DNA from 2 places in the Pseudoalteromonas sp. SCSIO 43088 genome. Region 2 is predicted to be linked to the other one. Evidence: predicted binding sites of a transcription regulator. Region 2 holds the regulator's gene; the other holds the start of a gene.

Region 1 (9,086 bases), 480 kb from region 2:
GCTGGTTAATTGGTTTCTTCGTGGCATTTATGCCGTTATACGTACTTGGTTTCTTAGGTATGACACGTCGCTTAAACCACACGAACAACCCTGATTGGAACATTTGGTTATACATTGCAGCTGGCGGTGCGGTGATCATTATGTTCGGTATCTTGTTCCAAGTTGTGCAACTTGTAGTGAGCTTCAAAAACCGCGAGCAACTTGATGATACAACGGGCGATCCGTGGAATGGTCATACTCTTGAGTGGGCATCGGCTTCACCTCCGCAGTACTACAACTTTGCGAAAATCCCTCATGTTGATGACATCGATGCGTGGACAGACATGAAAGAAAAAGGCTTAGCTTACAAGCAAGAAGACTCTTATAGCCCAATTCATATGCCAAAAAATACATCGGCAGGTGTATTAATGAGCGCGGCTTTAACAACCTTCTGTTTTGCCATGATCTGGCACATTTGGTGGCTTGCAGCCTTTGGTTTACTGGGTGCTATCGTGGTGTTCATCAAGCGTTGTTACACCAGCGATATTGATTACTACGTGCAACCAGATGAAATTGTTGAACTAGAAACGGCTCACAATACAGCCGCTACGAAGGAGGTGAATGCATGAGTACCATTTCTGCAGGGCTCGACACCTTAAACGGCGCACACGGTCATGTCGATGCACATGACCATGAGCACCACGATACAGGTGGTAACACCGTATTTGGTTTCTGGCTTTACCTTATGACTGACTGCCTGTTGTTTGCATCATTCTTTGCAACCTACGCAGTATTGTTTATGAACACTGCTGGCGGTGTGTCGGGTAAAGACATTTTTGAACTTGATTTTGTGGCGGTTGAAACCGCAGCTCTACTACTCAGTAGTATCACTTTTGGTTTTGCGATGATTTCTGCTCATGGGCAGAAAAAGGCGGCTACATTAACTTGGTTGCTAGTTACCTTTGCCTTTGGTGCAGTGTTTATTGGTATGGAAGTGTACGAATTTCATCACCTAATTGCGCATGGTAATGGCCCTCAGCAAAGTGCCTTTTTAACATCGTTCTTCTCTCTAGTGGGCTTACATGGTCTTCACGTTACAGCTGGTCTTATTTGGATGACTGTCCTAATGATTGAAGTTGTGCGCCGTGGTTTAAACCCACAAACAGTGACACGCCTAAGTTGTTTAAGCCTATTCTGGCACTTCTTAGATGTGGTGTGGATCTGTGTATTTACCGTTGTTTATTTAATGGGAGCAATGTAATGAGCCACAGTGAATCACATGTAATTAATAACTTAGAAGTTCATACGCATAATGAACAATCACATGGCAGCGTTAAAGACTATTTAATTGGTTTTCTACTGTCAGTGGTTTTAACGGCTATTCCATTTTGGGCTGTGATGAGTGGTTCGTTTTCGAAAACGACCACTGCATGGAGCATCGTGAGCATGGCGATTGTGCAAATTTGGGTGCATTTGAAATATTTCTTACACCTAAACTTCAAAACTGAAGACGGCAAGGCAAGTTCATTGTCGTTTATCTTTAGTGCTTTAATCATTGTAATGGTGGTTGGTTTGTCGGTGTGGATCATCTACGAATCGAACGCCATGATGATGTACTAATAACAATTACTTGGTAATTGGTAAAAGATTTACGAGAGGAGCTGGTTAGTCTGAGGTTGTGTCTCCAGTTCTCACAGTCTGTTACTAACTAGTTTCTTTCGTAATATTGCGTTTGTGCTGAAAATTAGAGGAGTCGAGGAAGTGTTTCGACGTTATTTAAATGTCACTAAACCTGGCATTATCATGGGCAATTTGATCTCTGTCGCGGGGGGATTCTTGCTAGCCTCTCGTGGTGATATTGACCCATGGTTAATGATCGCAACCTTACTAGGGTTATCTTTAGTAGTAGCATCAGGATGCGCGATCAATAACGTAATTGATCGTGATATTGATGTTGCTATGGCGCGCACTCGCAAACGCGTCACAGTGACTGGCGAAATGTCAGCAAAGGCGGCTATGGCACATGGCATCGTGCTTGGTGTTATTGGTTTCGGATTATTAGCAGTGTATACCAACGTAGTGGCACTCTTATTTGCTACTTTTGGTTACGTCATCTACGTAGGTGTGTACAGCTTATATATGAAACGTCGTTCTGTGTACGGCACCTTTGTAGGAAGTTTATCTGGCGCAGTACCACCTGTAGTGGGTTATTGTGCCGTGACTGGGCAGTTTGATGCTGGTGCTGTGATTTTATTGGTTATGTTTAGTCTATGGCAAATGCCTCATTCATATGCAATTGCAATCTTTCGTTATAACGACTACCAAGCGGCCAGAATTCCTGTGTTACCAGTAGCGCAGGGGATCGAGAAGGCAAAGCATCACATTGTTTTATATATCGCCGTGTATGCGTTGGTTGTGATGTTATTAACCATTAGTGGTTATACAGGTTTAGCCTTTATGGCTGTAGCCTGTACAACGAGTTTTTGGTGGTTGCTAATGGCGCTTCGTGGCTATCGTCGCAATATTGATGTAAGCGGCTGGGCGCGCCAAGTGTTTGCTTTTTCAATTGTAAACATCACGGTTTTGAGCATAGCGATGGCTTTAGATTACCATTCGGTAGCTCCACAGCTACTTGTTTTAACTTAGAAAAAAGTTGCTAACATATCCCAATGTTACAGTAGCAAAGGCCCGGTTTTTTCTCCACCGGGCCTTTTTTCTTTGTTATTTTTTAAAAACGAGCAGCTTGCTCTACCACAATACCATGGCGAGCCGCTAAACGGCGATGATCTTTATCATAGCCACCACCAATTACTGTTGCGACAGGTACATTGTGCTCAAGGCAACGCTTGAGGACTAAATGGTCGCGTTGCTCTATCCCTTGCCAGCTTATATCGAGTTTCCCTAAAACATCTTGCTGCCATACATCTACACCTGCATCATAAAGCACTAAATCTGGGTTTAGGGTGTTTAATAAATAACTCAGAGTATCGTCAACAACGCCTAGGTATTCACTATCAGCGACATTCGGCGCTAAACCTATGTCTAAATCGCTGGTTGACTTTCGAAATGGAAAATTCTTTTCACAGTGAATAGAGCAGGTATAAGCATAGGGCTGATGCGCCAGCATTGCTGCGGTACCATCACCTTGATGAACATCTAAATCAAAAATAAGTATATTGGTTACTTCACCACTTTTTATCAGAGTTTCGCTGGTAAAAGCGAGGTCGTTTACCATGCAATAGCCTGAGCCAAAATCAGTATGGGCATGGTGAGTGCCCCCCGCTAAGTGACAAGCAATGCCATGTCTAAGTGCTAAACGTGCTGTTTGTAAGGTGCCTAGAGGCGCAGTAAAGGTACGTGCCATCAGCTCTTTTGACCAAGGTAAGCCAATACGGCGCATCGCTTTTTCATCTAAGCGGTTGTGCCAAAGGTCGTGGATATAGTTTTCGCAGTGCACTAATTCAAGGGGCTCAGGGCTGCCAAGCATCGGTTGAGTTAGGTTGTCATTTATTAATCCAAGGTTTTGTACATGCTCATATAAATAAGCAAACTTACTCATCACAAAGCGATGATTAGGATCGAAACTAAACGAGTAATTTGGATGATACACCAAGGGTAAGTGGGGATTTAACTGCATAGCTCATTGAATAGCTGAATTTGCTACAGCATAACGAATCTACCGACAAAAGTTTACTCTGGCGCGTGAATTAAATGGGCTAACTCGCGATGTAATAATGCTTCATCACCCAGATTTAGCTCAATCAACCGTTTTAAGTGAGTAATACTATCAATATCGATATGTTCACAGCGAAGGCCAGCATGTTGATGCTCAACATGACATAGCTCCACTTGCATTTTAATCTCGATAGTTGATTCTGGCAGGGTGAAGATTAAGTCAGCTTTACTATGAATAGGCACTAAAAATGAATCACTTTTAGTAATGAGCGCACCTTGCAAAGATAGATCAAGTAACTGACAGTGATAGTCGTTATCTTCGATACGAAGGATCGCAGGGCAAGAAAATAATACCCGCGAAAACTCTCTGCGTTCATTCATAGCTGTATCTCCTACTTTAGTGACCTAATGAGTATAGTCGAGTCAGCGGTTGTCGCCTGATTAAATGGCAGCTGAGTATTGAAATTCAAAATCCGGTGGGTTGCCATTATTTGCAAATTAATCTCCTCGGTCTATCTTTAATAGGCATTGATAGGAGTATGATGTGATTACACTTGCAGAAATTGAAGCGGCACTTGATAACAATGAATTCTTTTTAGAATACTTACCCACAATACGTTTAAGTGATAATCGGTGTGTTGGAGCAGAAGCGCTTATTCGTTGGCAGCGAAATGATAAAGTCGTCCCACCTCTCGAGTTTATACCGTTAATTGAAGGTTCTGTATTAAGTGGCATGATCACATACTGGGTCATAGATAAAGTAGCCGAAGAGCTTGCTGAGTGGCTGAATAAGCATGACAACGTACATGTAGGTATTAATGTTCCACCAGAGCTTTGGGGGCGAGGCGGAGTATTCTATACCCTGAAAAAGTCAGCTTTGAATAGTAATGCCAGCAAAGTGATATTTGAATTATCTGAGCGAGGGATCCCCGATAGAATGGGTGTTCAAACTATTCTAGAAAATATCTCTAAGGCAAAAATGGCGTTAGATGATATGCAATTAGGTGAAGCGAATATCTTAGCGCTTGCGCAGTTAAATGTTGATTATATAAAAATAGATAAGTCGGTAATCGATCTGATTTTACAAGATGACTGGGCTACTTCATTACAAAAGAAACAACTCGCAAATTGTGGTTATGACAGTAATCATGCCTATATTGCTGAGGGAGTCGAAACCAAAAAACAAGCCCAAGTAGTCGCTAAAGCGGGGATACAATTTGCACAAGGTTGGTATTTTTCGAGATCATTGAAAGTTGATGAATTCCTTGCATACTTTGCACAAAAAAGCCCCTAAATAGGGGCTTTTTGAGTATCAGCTAATTAGCCAATTTTTTTGTATTTAATACGCTTAGGTTGTGCTGCTTCTGCGCCTAAGGTTTTCTTCAACCACTCTTCGTATTCTGTGTAGTTACCATCGAAGAAGTTAATTTGGCCTTCGTCACGGTAATCAAGAATATGTGTAGCAATACGGTCAAGGAACCAACGGTCATGCGAGATACACATTACACAGCCAGGGAACTCTAAAATAGCGTTCTCAAGTGCACGTAGTGTTTCAACGTCTAGGTCATTGGTTGGCTCATCCAGTAGTAATACGTTGCCACCTGCTTTTAATAGCTTAGCTAGGTGTAAACGGTTGCGCTCACCACCTGATAGGTCTTTAACGAATTTTTGTTGGTCGTTACCTTTGAAGTTAAAGCGGCCAACATAGGCACGGCTTGGGAATTCAAAGTTACCAATTTTTAATACGTCTTGGCCGTTAGAGATTTCTTGGAAAACAGTGTTGCTTTCGTCCATGTCGCCACGGAACTGATCAACCGTTGCAAGCTCAACTGTGTCACCAACAATAATCTCACCGCTATCAGGCGTTTCTTCACCACTTAGCATTTTGAATAGCGTTGATTTACCCGCACCATTGGCACCGATAATACCTACGATAGCGCCTTTCGGCATTGCAAAGTTTAAGTCATCGATTAATACACGCTCGCCAAAGCTCTTCTTCAGGCCTTTCACTTCGATAACTTGGTCACCTAAGCGTGGACCCGGTGGAATGAATAGTTCATTCGTTTCGTTACGCTTTTGGTAATCGTTTTGTTGAAGCTCAGAGAACTGTGCCATACGTGCTTTAGACTTAGCTTGACGGCCTTTCGGGTTTGAACGAACCCATTCAAGTTCTTGCGCGATTGATTTTTGACGTGCTTTTTCAGATTTCTGTTCTTGTTGTAAACGTAAATCTTTTTGCTCAAGCCACGATGAGTAGTTACCTTCCCATGGAATACCTTCACCACGGTCAAGCTCTAAAATCCAACCTGCTACGTTATCTAAGAAATAACGGTCGTGGGTTACAGCAACCACGGTACCTTCGTAGTCGTGTAAGAAGCGCTCTAACCAAGCAACTGACTCAGCGTCTAAGTGGTTGGTCGGTTCGTCAAGAATAAGCATATCTGGTTTTTCAAGTAGTAAACGACAGATCGCAACACGGCGACGCTCACCACCCGAAAGGTGTTCAATTTTTGCATCCCAAGGTGGAAGGCGTAATGCATCAGCTGCACGCTCTAACACGTTGTCGATATTGTGACCGTCGTGCGCTTGGATGATAGCTTCTAGTTCGCCTTGCTCTTTAGCAAGTGCATCGAAGTCAGCACCGTCCATTGCATACTCGTTGTATACTTCATCAAGGCGATTTAGTGCATTTTTAACTTCGCTTACAGCTTCTTCTACTGTTTCGCGAACTGTTTTGCTTTCGTCTAGCACGGGTTCTTGCGGTAAGTAACCGATTTTAGTGCCTGGTTGAGGGCGAGCTTCACCTTCAAAGTCTTGGTCAACACCGGCCATAATGCGAAGTAACGTTGATTTACCTGCACCGTTTAGACCTAGCACACCAATTTTTGCGCCTGGGAAAAAGTGTAAAGAAATATCTTTTAAGATAGTGCGCTTAGGTGGCACAACCTTAGATACTCGACTCATCGAGAATATAAACTTGTCTGGTAACACCATGAAAGAAGCCTTCAATTTATAATAAAAATTAACAGCAAGTATTGTATACCCAAACTACCTCAAAATACAGAATTCAGCGTTTATGATAGGCTTAATATCAAGGTGTTATTTACTCAAAGAGTCATACATTTTAATTAATGACCGCTCAGAAATACTATTTCATTTAGACATCTAAACATCTAGAGGTTGAAATTTCTAACTATCCGTTCATAATTAGCAGTCAGATAAGTATGCTCGGAGCCAGCTATGCCCATTACAGTAAAAGATGAATTGCCTGCCATTGCAAAGTTACGTCAAGAAAACGTGTTTGTAATGCCAAAAAGTCGTGCTAAAACGCAAGAAATCCGCCCAATGCGTTTGGCCATCTTAAACTTAATGCCAAACAAAGTTGAAACCGAAGTGCAGTTTATTCGCTTGTTAGCAAACTCACCGCTGCAAGTTAATGTTGAGCTGTTGCGCTTAGATACCCATCGCACCAGCAGTAACTCTGAACAGCACATGGATACGTTTTATCGTTATTTTTCAGAAGTGAAAGATAATAACTACGATGCCATGATCATAACGGGCGCACCGCTTGCTCATTTAGAGTATGACGAAGTTGCCTACTGGGATGAACTAAAAATTATTTTAGATTGGGCAGAGCAGCATGTGACGTCTACGCTGTTTTCGTGTTGGGCGGCCCATGCGGGGCTTTATCATCACTATGGTCTTAAACGTGATCTGAAACCAAACAAATTAAGCGGTGTTTTCACCCATAAAAGCTATTTTGACCACGCAGCGCTAACGCGTGGCTTTGATGATACCTTTTTAGTGCCACATTCTCGTTATGGTCATATTGATATCGATAAGATCAATGCCTGCGAGGAGCTAGTGGTGTTAGCCGGATCAGAGCGAGTAGGTGCCTACTTAATTAAAAATAAATCAGGTAGCCAAGTGTATATTACTGGCCATCCAGAGTACGATGCTCATACCTTAAAAGGGGAGTATTTACGCGACCAAGAAAAATCAGCGGATGCACCTAAGCCAGAAAATTACTTCCCTGACGATAACCCAGACAACGAACCGTCGAAAACGTGGCAAAGCCATGCCTTTTTATTGTTTTCGAATTGGTTAAACTATTATGTGTACCAAACTACACCGTATGATATTAACTTAGTTAGCCAAGATGTAAGGACTAACAACTATGCCGAGTAATGCAGTGAATAAACGCGAACAATTAACCGAGGCGCTAAAACAGCGAATTTTAATCCTCGATGGCGCGATGGGCACCATGATCCAAGAATATAAATTAGAAGAACAGGATTATCGCGGTGAGCGCTTTAAAGACTGGCACGTACTTATTAAAGGCAATAACGATTTATTAAGCCTGACTCAGCCAAAAATCATTGCTGATATTCACCGTGCTTATTTAGAAGCCGGTGCCGATATCATCGAAACGAATACCTTTAATGCCACGACTATTTCTATGGAAGATTACGACATGGCGAGCCTTAGCCGCGAAATCAACCTCGAGTCAGCGAAGCTTGCACGCGGCGTGTGTGATGAACTTGAAGCAAAAGATCCTAGCAAACCGCGTTATGTAGCCGGTGTACTTGGGCCAACGTCAAAAACCTGTTCTATTTCACCAGATGTAAATGACCCAGGTTATCGTAATATCAACTTTGATAAGCTGGTGGCTGCGTATGTTGAGTCAACACTGGCATTAATGGAAGGTGGTGCTGACCTTATTTTAATAGAAACCATCTTTGATACCCTTAATGCTAAAGCGGCTTCGTTCGCAGTAGAAGAAGCATTCGAGCAAGCTGGTCGTAGTTTACCTGTGATGATTTCGGGCACCATTACCGATGCCTCTGGCCGTACTTTATCAGGGCAAACCACAGAAGCATTTTATAACTCAATTCGTCATATTAAACCGCTATCAATCGGCCTTAACTGCGCCCTAGGCCCTGACTTACTGCGCCAGTATGTTGAAGAGTTATCGCACGTTTGTGAAACCTTTACCTCGGTGCATCCAAATGCAGGTTTACCGAACGAGTTTGGCGAATATGATTTAGAAGCTCCTGAAATGGCAAAAGAAATTATTGATTGGGGCAAGTCTGGCTTTATCAATATTGTAGGTGGTTGTTGTGGCACGACACCGGCTCATATTAAGGCGTTTGCGAAAGGCCTTGAAGGTGTAAAACCTCGCCAATTACCTGAGCTTGAAGTGCGTATGCGCTTATCGGGCCTTGAAGCGTGTAACTTAAACTAGGAAACCGACATGACTGACCAAATTGCTGTATTTACTAACGTCGGTGAGCGTACCAATGTAACAGGCTCGGCTAAGTTTAAGCGCTTGATCATGGAAGAAGATTACGAGACCGCTCTCGATGTTGCCCGTGAACAAGTAGAAAATGGCGCGCAAGTGATTGATATCAACATGGATGAAGCTATGTTGG
Region 2 (9,086 bases):
AGTGTTTTGAAATCGAAAAAGCGCTTATTGAGCGCTGTGATATTCCAGTTTTCCACGATGACCAACATGGTACAGCTATTGTGACTGCTGCTGGTATGCTTAACGCTCTTGAAGTGCAAGGTAAAGATATCGAAGATGCTATCATCGTATGTTTAGGTGCCGGTGCCGCTGCTGTTGCTTGTATGGAGCTTTTAATTAAGTGTGGCGCACTGCGTGAACACATTTATATGCTTGACCGTAAAGGTGTGATCCATACACGTCGTGATGACTTAAACGAGTATAAGCAATTATTTGCTAACAATACGGATAAGCGTACATTACAAGATGTAATTGCTGATGCTGATGTATTCGTTGGTGTATCAGGTCCTAACCTGTTAACTGCAGATGATCTTAAGCTGATGGCAGATAAGCCAGTCGTGTTTGCATGTTCAAACCCAGATCCTGAGATTGCTCCAGAAGTTGCACACAGTGCGCGTAACGATTTAATTATGGCAACGGGTCGTTCTGATTTCCCTAACCAAGTAAATAACGTGCTTTGTTTCCCATTCATTTTCCGTGGTGCGTTAGATGTTCGTGCAACGGCAATTAATGATGAAATGAAAATTGCTGCAGTTCATGCTATTCGTGGTATCGCGAAAGAGCCTGTACCAAGTGAAGTATTAAAAGCGGCTGGCGTTGAGTCACTTGAGTTTGGTGCCGAGTACATCATTCCTAAGCCTATGGATCCGCGTTTATTACCACGTATTGCACGTGCTGTTGCTGAAGCGGCAGTAGAGTCGGGTGTGGCGCAAATCGACATGCCAGAAGATTACATGCGTTAAATTTAATTAGTTATAACGCGCAATAAAAAACTCAGCCTAGGCTGAGTTTTTTTATATCTGCGATTATCGGCGGTGATCCGATGGCCGAAATACTTATTCTGAATCAAGCACTGGGATATCTAATCCCATTTCTTGCATAATTCTTTTAACTTCTTCAGGTACCTTTTCAGGGTTGTCTTTACGTAGGTCGTCATCATTTGGTAATGGTTGACCTGTAAAAGCATGTAAGAAAGCTTCACACAATAACTCACTGTTCGTCGCATGACGCAGGTTATTGATCTGGCGGCGTGTACGCTCGTCAGTTAATACTTTTAATACGTTAAGTGGGATCGATACGGTAATCTTTTTTACTTGTTCTGATTTTTTACCGTGTTCTGCATATGGGTGAATGTATTCACCGTTCCATTTAGCCATAAGTTGTTTCGTTGCCTCGGTTGTCAGTGATTTACGCCTTATTCACAGCGCAAGATGCGGAAATTCTATCTCTTTAAAAAAGATAGTCAAATACTAGTTATTTAGCCATCTAGTGGTGTAAATGTATAAACTTCTATGTGTAAGCCATAAATGCTTTGACTTCTCATATTTGATCATCTAACCTTTTAGACGTCTAAACATCCAATTTAAGAATAGGTGATGAAATGAGCGAAAAAAATAAAGCGACGATTGCTGTTCGTCACGGCATCGAAGCCGATAAACATCATGGTGCGGTTGTACCACCAATTTACTTATCAACCACCTATTCGTTTGCTGATTTTGATACTAAGCGCCAGTATGACTATGGTCGTAGCGGTAATCCAAATCGCGATATCTTAGCTGAAACCTTAGCTGAGCTTGAAGGTGGTGCTAGAGGTATTATAACTGCAACAGGTATGTCTGCTGTGCATTTAGCCACTCAGCTATTAAACAGTGACGATACGTTAGTGATCCCACATGACTGTTATGGCGGTAGTTACCGTTTATTCACCTCGCTTGAAAAACGTGGCCTGTTAAAACTAAAAGTTTTGGATTTAACTAAATCTGAAAATCTCCAAGAAATTTTAGCGATTAAACCTAAGTTGATTTGGATTGAAACGCCAAGTAACCCAATCTTGCGTTTAACAGATATTAAAGCAATCACTAGCATTGCTAAGCAGTGCGGTGCTTTGGTTGCGGCTGACAACACCTTCTTATCACCTGCATTACAAAACCCAATTGAGTTTGGTGTTGATATTGTTGTGCACTCAACCACTAAATACATCAATGGTCACTCTGATGTAGTGGGCGGTGTAGTGATAGCTGCAACGCAAGAGCTAGGCGATGAGCTTGCTTGGTGGGCGAATAATATCGGTATTACTGGTGCACCATTTGACAGCTACTTAACGCTTCGTGGTTTACGTACTTTGAATGTACGTTTAAAGCAGCACCAAGAAAATGCCTTTGCCATTGCTGAGTATTTAGAGAGTTCACCTTATGTAAGCCAAGTTTACTACCCAGGCCTTGCTTCTCACCCACAACATGAGCTTGCTAAAGCACAGCAACGTGGTTTTGGTGGCATGGTGAGCTTTGATATTAAAGGCGACATTAACGATGCTGCTGCGTTTTTAACTAGTCTTAAAGATTTTAGCCTTGCTGAGTCGCTAGGTGGGGTAGAAAGCTTGATTTGTCACCCTGCAACAATGACCCACGCAGGCATGGAGCCTAAAGCGCGCCTTGAAGCCGGTGTGGGCGATACGCTGATCCGTATTTCTGTAGGTATTGAAGACGTAAAAGATCTCATTGCAGATTTAGACCGTGTTTTCAATTTAGTAAAACCAGGTCAAGGCCAGCAAGTTACAAAAGCTGAAGCTAAGCAAGCACAGCAAGATACACAACAAAACGCGTCATTTAAGTTAACGCCAGCACATACGGCATTGTGGTAGAAAAATGGTAAATATTGTTCATAAATTTGGTGGCTCAAGCTTAAGCTCGGCAGATCGTTATCATGCGGTAGCGAACATCGTTCTTGCGAATACTGAGCAGGGCGATTGCGTCGTTGTGTCGGCATCGGGTAAAACAACCGATACCCTGGTAAAGCTTTGGCAAAGTTACCAGCAGCAAGATAGCCAAGCTGTTAGCGATATTCTATTGCTTATTGATAACAATCAACGTGCGCTTATTGAGCAGCTACTTATAGGGCAGAATAAACAACAGGCGTTGGCACAGTTAAAAGATGAACTTGCTGTATTAAATGAATTAATTAGTCAGCAGCAGTTACTTGAAGCACCTTTACTTGCTCATGGTGAAGTGTGGTCGGCGCGTTTATTGGCCGCTTACCTAAGTCAGTTAGGTGTTGATGCGCAAGATGTTGATGCAAGACAGCTGTTTACTCTAAATGATGGTCAGCTTTTACATCAAAAAAACCAACAGCAATGCAGTGATGCGATTAGCAGAAAACATATCAACGTAGTAACGGGTTTTATAGCTGCAGATTGCCAAGGTAATACGGTGACATTAGGCCGCAATGGCAGTGATTACAGTGCCACCTTGTTAGCGAGTTATACTTTTGCTAAGCAAGTGTCTATATGGACAGACACACAAGGGGTATTTAGTACTGACCCTCGGAAAGTTAAAAATGCGGTTAAGTACGCCAAGGTATGCCGCGAGCAAGCTAACCTATTAGCGCGTTTAGGTAACCCAGTATTGCATGCAAAAACCTTGTCGCCGTTAAAAGACTCAGAAATCAAACTGGTGGTAAGAAGTAGCTTTGATTGCGATGCAACGCCAACCGAAGTAGTAAAAGAAGGCTACAGTAAAGCAAAGCGTTTTATTACTACCTTAGATAACATCGATTTATTACGGGTTGATAAACTAAGCAGTGGTGAAGTCGGTGAACTTAGTCAGTTAATTCAACACAGCCTGCACCACTTTACTAAAGATGGCGATACTTACTTATTAGTGCCAGGTCAAAGCACTCACCAAGTTGTAAGCCACTTAGCGGGCCGTGCAAATATTGTCGAGTCTAATTTAAGTGGTTGTGCAGTGGTTGCACCAACGGCAGATGTAATTGCGCTGACAGAGCAAGCAACAGCGCTTTTAAAAGAGCAAAGCATTCATCCGCGTTTTGTACAACAAGACGATAACTATGTGTTGATCTTAAACGATCAGGCAATTGACAGTGATGTTTTAACTCTTCTACATGACAAGCTGGTAAACAAAGGTCAAGAGTTGGCCATTATCGTTGCTGGCCTTGGTAATGTAGGCGAAGTGTTTTTATCGCAACTACAAGCTCAGTTTGCTCGTTTATCTGCTCAGTACAAAGTAAAAGTAGTAGCTCTTTTACGCTCTAAACAAATGCTTTTTAGTGCTAGTGGTTTAAATACCGAAACATGGCAAGAACAGTGGCACAATGAAGCGCAAAGCTACGACAAAGCTGAGTTATTAGCACGTATCAATGAGCTAGATTATGAGCACAAAGTGGTGATTGATATCACTGCCAGTGAGGCTTTTAGTCAGTTGTATCCTGATTTTGTAGAACTTAACTGTCATTTGATCAGTGCAAACAAATATGCGGGCACTGCAGAAAATAGCTGGTATCAAAACCTACGCACTAATTTGGCTGAGCGAAACTTGTTGTGGCGTTATAACACAAGTGTGGGCGCAGGTTTGCCGATTAACTTTGCTTTAGCTGATTTGCAAAATAGCGGAGACAGCATTAACCGTATTGAAGGGGTATTCTCGGGTACTTTATCGTGGTTATGTAGCAGTTATGATGGCAGCGTGCCGTTTTCAGATTTAGTGCTTCAAGCTCAGCAAATGGGCTATACAGAGCCAGATCCTCGTGAAGACTTATCTGGCCGTGATATGCAGCGTAAACTACTGATTTTAGCGCGTGATCTAGGCCTTGATTTAGAGCTAGATGATATTGCTTTGACACCACTTATGCCTGAACAGCTTGCAGCAGGTAGCTGGCAAGATTTTCTTGTAAACAAACAGCTACTCGATGAATTCATGACAGAAAAAGCAGCGCAAGCTGCAGCTGAAGATAAAGTAGTGCGCTATACCGGTGCTATTACACTCGTTGATGGTAAGGTTCAGGCTCAAGTCGGTTTAGTCAATGTTGGCAAAGATGATGTATTAGCAAGCCTTAAACCGGGCGATAACATCTTTGTGATCAATTCGCAGTGGTATACAGATAATGCATTAGTGATCCAAGGCCCGGGAGCGGGTAAAGAAGTCACTGCCGCTGGGGTTCATTCAGACCTGTATTGGCTGGTAAATAACCTAAAATAATTTTGCTGATCTTAGTTTAAATAGCTAAGCAAAAAGCGCCCAGAAGGGCGCTTTTTTATTGTTTCAAAATAGCAATTCACTTATTTAGAACAACTCTTCCTCTGTGCTGAGCTTTTCTTCAAATACGTCTGTTGGTTGATCAAGTACGTACTTGGTTGGTGCTGTGCCTTTAATGAAGTACTCAAAACGGCTGGTGTAGTCATTCTTATGGCTTAAAAGACCTGTTGCTAAGTCGATACGAACCGATACCAAACCTTCAGGAAACTCAATAGGTGCTTCTGGCGTGCCATCGAGGGCTGCACGCATAAAGTCGACCCATGCAGGTTGCGCGGTTTTAGCACCTGATTCTGCACCAGAGATTTGTGATTTATCGAGGTTACTATTGTAGGTCGAACGGCCAAGGGCTTTTCCAGGGTTATCAAAACCAACCCATACCGAGGTCATCACATTGCGGTTAAAGCCACTGAACCAGGTATCAACCGAATCATTGGTAGTACCTGTTTTACCTGCTAGATCACGACGGTCAAGCGCCTGTGCACGCCAGCCTGTACCACTCCAGCCTGTTTTGTGAGTCCAGCTACCACCACCCCAAATTGCACTGTGCATAGCTTGCGAAATTAAGAATGCATTTTGCTTTGAAATGATACGCGGTGCACAACGTGGCGTGCTCAAACTTTGTGCTTGATCCAATTGGTTATCATCTAATGATGCAAACTCTGGTGTAACAACTTGCTCTGGTTCATCACAGGCCAGTTCTGGCTCTGCTTTGAATAACACATTACCAGCAGAATCCTGAATTTCAGAAATAAAGTAAGGGGTAATTAAGTGGCCGCCATTGGCGAAAGTACTCATCCCGCGAGCTAGTTCAAGAGGAGTGATTGAGGCACTACCTAGGGCCAATGACTCGCTACGGTTAATATCACTATTTAAAAAACCAAACTTAAGTAAGTGATCTGCAGTACGTTCAAGACCTACACCACGTAGTAAACGGACAGAAATTACGTTTTTCGATTGAGCGAGTGCACGGCGAATTCGGATAGGGCCATTGTAAACCGCCGGGCTATTCTTAGGGCGCCATGCTACACCTTGGCTTTTATCCCATTGATTAATTGGTGCATCGTTAAGAATTGAAGCGAGTGTGTAGCCGTTTTCAAGTGCTGCTGAATAAATAAATGGCTTGATGTTTGAACCAACCTGGCGTTTTGCTTGAACTGCGCGATTGTATTGGCTTTGTTCAAAGCTGTAACCACCGACAATGGCTTTAATACGACCATCTTGTGGGTCAAGTGAAACAAGTGCGCTCGATGCTTCTGGCACTTGGCTAAGAATGTAGCTTTCATCTGCATTTTTACGCAGCCAAATTTGCGCTCCCGCTGATAAAATTTCAGTAGCCGTTTTTGGTGCGAAACTTTGACGGTAACGGGTAATATATTTGCGTGCCCATTTTAGACCATCCCACTCAACCGTCACTTGTTCGCCGCTTTTTAATAGCACATCAATTGATTGTTCAGCGACATTAGTTACAACACCCGCTAATAGTGGACCAAACTCTTTGACATCTTTTAATTTAGATAAGATCTCTTCTTGGTTAAGTGGACTTTCGTTTTCACTGTCCCATAACTGAGCCGTAGCACCACGGTAGCCATGACGCATGTCGTAAGCGTGCAGATTATCAACTATGGCATCTTGTGCAGCTTGCTGAATATTTGAATCAACACTGGTGTAAACTTTAAAACCAGTATTGTAAGCACGCTCATGACCATAGCGTTCAACCATTTCAGCACGCACCATCTCAGAGATATAAGGGGCGTACACTTCAATTTCTGCACCATGGAATTTAGCTGTAATTGGTGCATTGATAGCCTCTTCGTATTCACTCTGTGTAATATACTTTTCGGTATACATACGGCCTAGTACAACGTTGCGACGTGCCTTTGCGCGTACAGGGTTGCGAATAGGGTTAAGGGCTGAAGGAGCTTTAGGTAAGCCAGCGATCATCGCCATTTGCGCTAAAGTAAGCTCATTGAGGTCTTTGCCGTAGTAAACTTGTGCAGCTGCACCAATACCAAAAGCGCGGTTACCTAATTCAATTTTATTTAAATATAATTCGAGGATTTCGTCTTTACTTAATATACTTTCAATATGTAAAGCGATGAAGATCTCTTTGACCTTACGAATGTATGCTTTTTCTCTAGTTAAGAAGAAGTTACGGGCAAGCTGCATGGTTATAGTACTTGCGCCTTGTTTCTTTTCGCCTGTAGATATGAGTACAATGGCTGAACGTACGATACCAATTGGATCGATACCGATATGCTCGTAAAAACGGTTATCTTCTGTTGCTAAAATTGCATCGATTAATGGTTGGGGGATTTGATCTATTGTAACGGGAATGCGGCGTTTTTCACCGAATTGGTTAATCAATAATCCATCTCGTGAGAATACCTGCATAGGTGTCTGTAATTGAACGTCTTTTAGAACCTGTACGCTAGGAATATCAGGTTTAACGTAATAGTATAGACCAACTAAAGTGATTAGTCCTAAAAATGAGCAGATGATAATAAATTGTAAAGTTCGCTTTAATAAAATCACTTATATTTTCCCTAAATGGACTCCCAATTAGAATCGGAGACTGCTAGTATATATTGATTAAAAAATGAATAATATTTTTTCAGATAAAAATTATAACTTGTTTATTATTAAAACAAAGGCCAAGTTGCAAACATGCTAAGTCAGCTATTTAAAAAGCCTTCATCTATGATGGTAGGAATCGACATCGGATCGCACTGTATAAAAGCAGTGTTGTTGCAAGAGACAGACGCAGGTTTGCGGCTTGAAGCGTTAGCTATTGAACCTATGCCTAAAGGCGCTATGTCTGAGCGTTCTATTCAAGACATAGAAGCGATAGGTAATGTTATCGCTAAACTAAAAAGAAAAATTCCTAAATCAGTGCAAACCGCAGCAGTAGCTGTTTCAGGTCAAACTGTAATTACGAAAGTGATTTTTATGGATGTATCATTAACAGATGCTGAATTAGAGTCACAAATTGCCATCGAAGCTGATAGTTTAATCCCATACCCACTTGATGAAGTAAATATCGATTTTGAAAAACTTGCCATCAATGAAGCTGATCCAAGTAAAGTGAATGTTCTTCTCTCTGCTGCGCGAACTGAAAGTGTGCAAGCGCGAGTTGGCGCTCTTGAAACAGCCAATTTAAAGGCTGCGGTTGTCGATGTAGAAACTTATGCGCTAAGTCGAGCAATGGATGTGTATTATCAACAATTACCTAGTGATGCATACAATAAATGTGTCGCTGTGGTTGATATTGGTGCTGTGCTGATGCTGGTTAGCGTTGTACAAGAAGGTGAAACAATTTACACCCGTGACCAAGTATTTGGTGGCGACCAGTATACCAATAGCATTGTTGCGTATTACAACAAAAGCTTTGATGAAGCTGAAATTGGTAAAACTACAGGTGATTTACCACCAAATTATACCTTCGAAGTTTTAGCCCCATTCCAAACTTCATTGTTACAACAAGTTCGTCGTGCAGTGCAGATGTTCTTAACAACCAGTGGTAAAGATCAAGTTGATTACATTGTTCTGACTGGCGGCACTGCTATGATCGAAGGCTTAGATAGGCTCCTAATTGAAGAGCTAGGCATTCACACTGTTGTTGCAGAGCCATTTGCTAACATTGAAATTTCGCCAAAGATTGATCGCAATATGTTGCAGCGTCACCGCACTCAATTTGCGATAGCCACAGGATTGGCATTAAGGAGCTTTTCATCATGCCACATATAAATCTGCTGCCTTGGCGCGAACAACAAAGAAAAGACTCACAAAATAAGTTCGTCACTGTGTTGTTTGGTGTTGTTGTTATTAGCTTCTTAAGTATGTATTTACTAAGTTCTTTTTATGGCGGATTACGCGATGGGCAAAATGTAAAAAATAACTTTTTGAATACAGAAATAGCTTTATTGAACCAACGTATTCGTGAAATTAACGAACTTGATAAGA

Evidence for each region. The regulator MetJ, encoded in region 2, represses methionine synthesis genes. The targets are predictions, from matches to a motif close to TAGACGTCTAGACGTCTA.
Region 1: the regulator MetJ is predicted to act here: its motif matches at 6,813-6,830, upstream of J8Z28_RS04610 (homoserine O-succinyltransferase).

Annotation. Positions count from the first base shown of each region.
Region 1 is NZ_CP072675.1:1,000,070-1,009,155, forward strand. It holds gene cyoB (cytochrome o ubiquinol oxidase subunit I) at 1-608, shown strand, start outside; gene cyoC (cytochrome o ubiquinol oxidase subunit III) at 605-1,240, shown strand; gene cyoD (cytochrome o ubiquinol oxidase subunit IV) at 1,240-1,599, shown strand; gene cyoE (heme o synthase) at 1,741-2,625, shown strand; gene J8Z28_RS04590 (histone deacetylase family protein) at 2,708-3,616, opposite strand; gene J8Z28_RS04595 (PilZ domain-containing protein) at 3,670-4,035, opposite strand; gene J8Z28_RS04600 (EAL domain-containing protein) at 4,199-4,948, shown strand; gene ettA (energy-dependent translational throttle protein EttA) at 4,975-6,648, opposite strand; gene J8Z28_RS04610 (homoserine O-succinyltransferase) at 6,895-7,842, shown strand; gene J8Z28_RS04615 (homocysteine S-methyltransferase family protein) at 7,832-8,899, shown strand; gene metH (methionine synthase) at 8,909-9,086, shown strand, end outside.
Region 2 is NZ_CP072675.1:518,082-527,167, forward strand. It holds gene J8Z28_RS02470 (malic enzyme-like NAD(P)-binding protein) at 1-821, shown strand, start outside; gene metJ (met regulon transcriptional regulator MetJ) at 915-1,235, opposite strand; gene metB (cystathionine gamma-synthase) at 1,460-2,719, shown strand; gene metL (bifunctional aspartate kinase/homoserine dehydrogenase II) at 2,724-5,069, shown strand; gene J8Z28_RS02490 (penicillin-binding protein 1A) at 5,154-7,658, opposite strand; gene J8Z28_RS02495 (pilus assembly protein PilM) at 7,791-8,870, shown strand; gene J8Z28_RS02500 (PilN domain-containing protein) at 8,858-9,086, shown strand, end outside.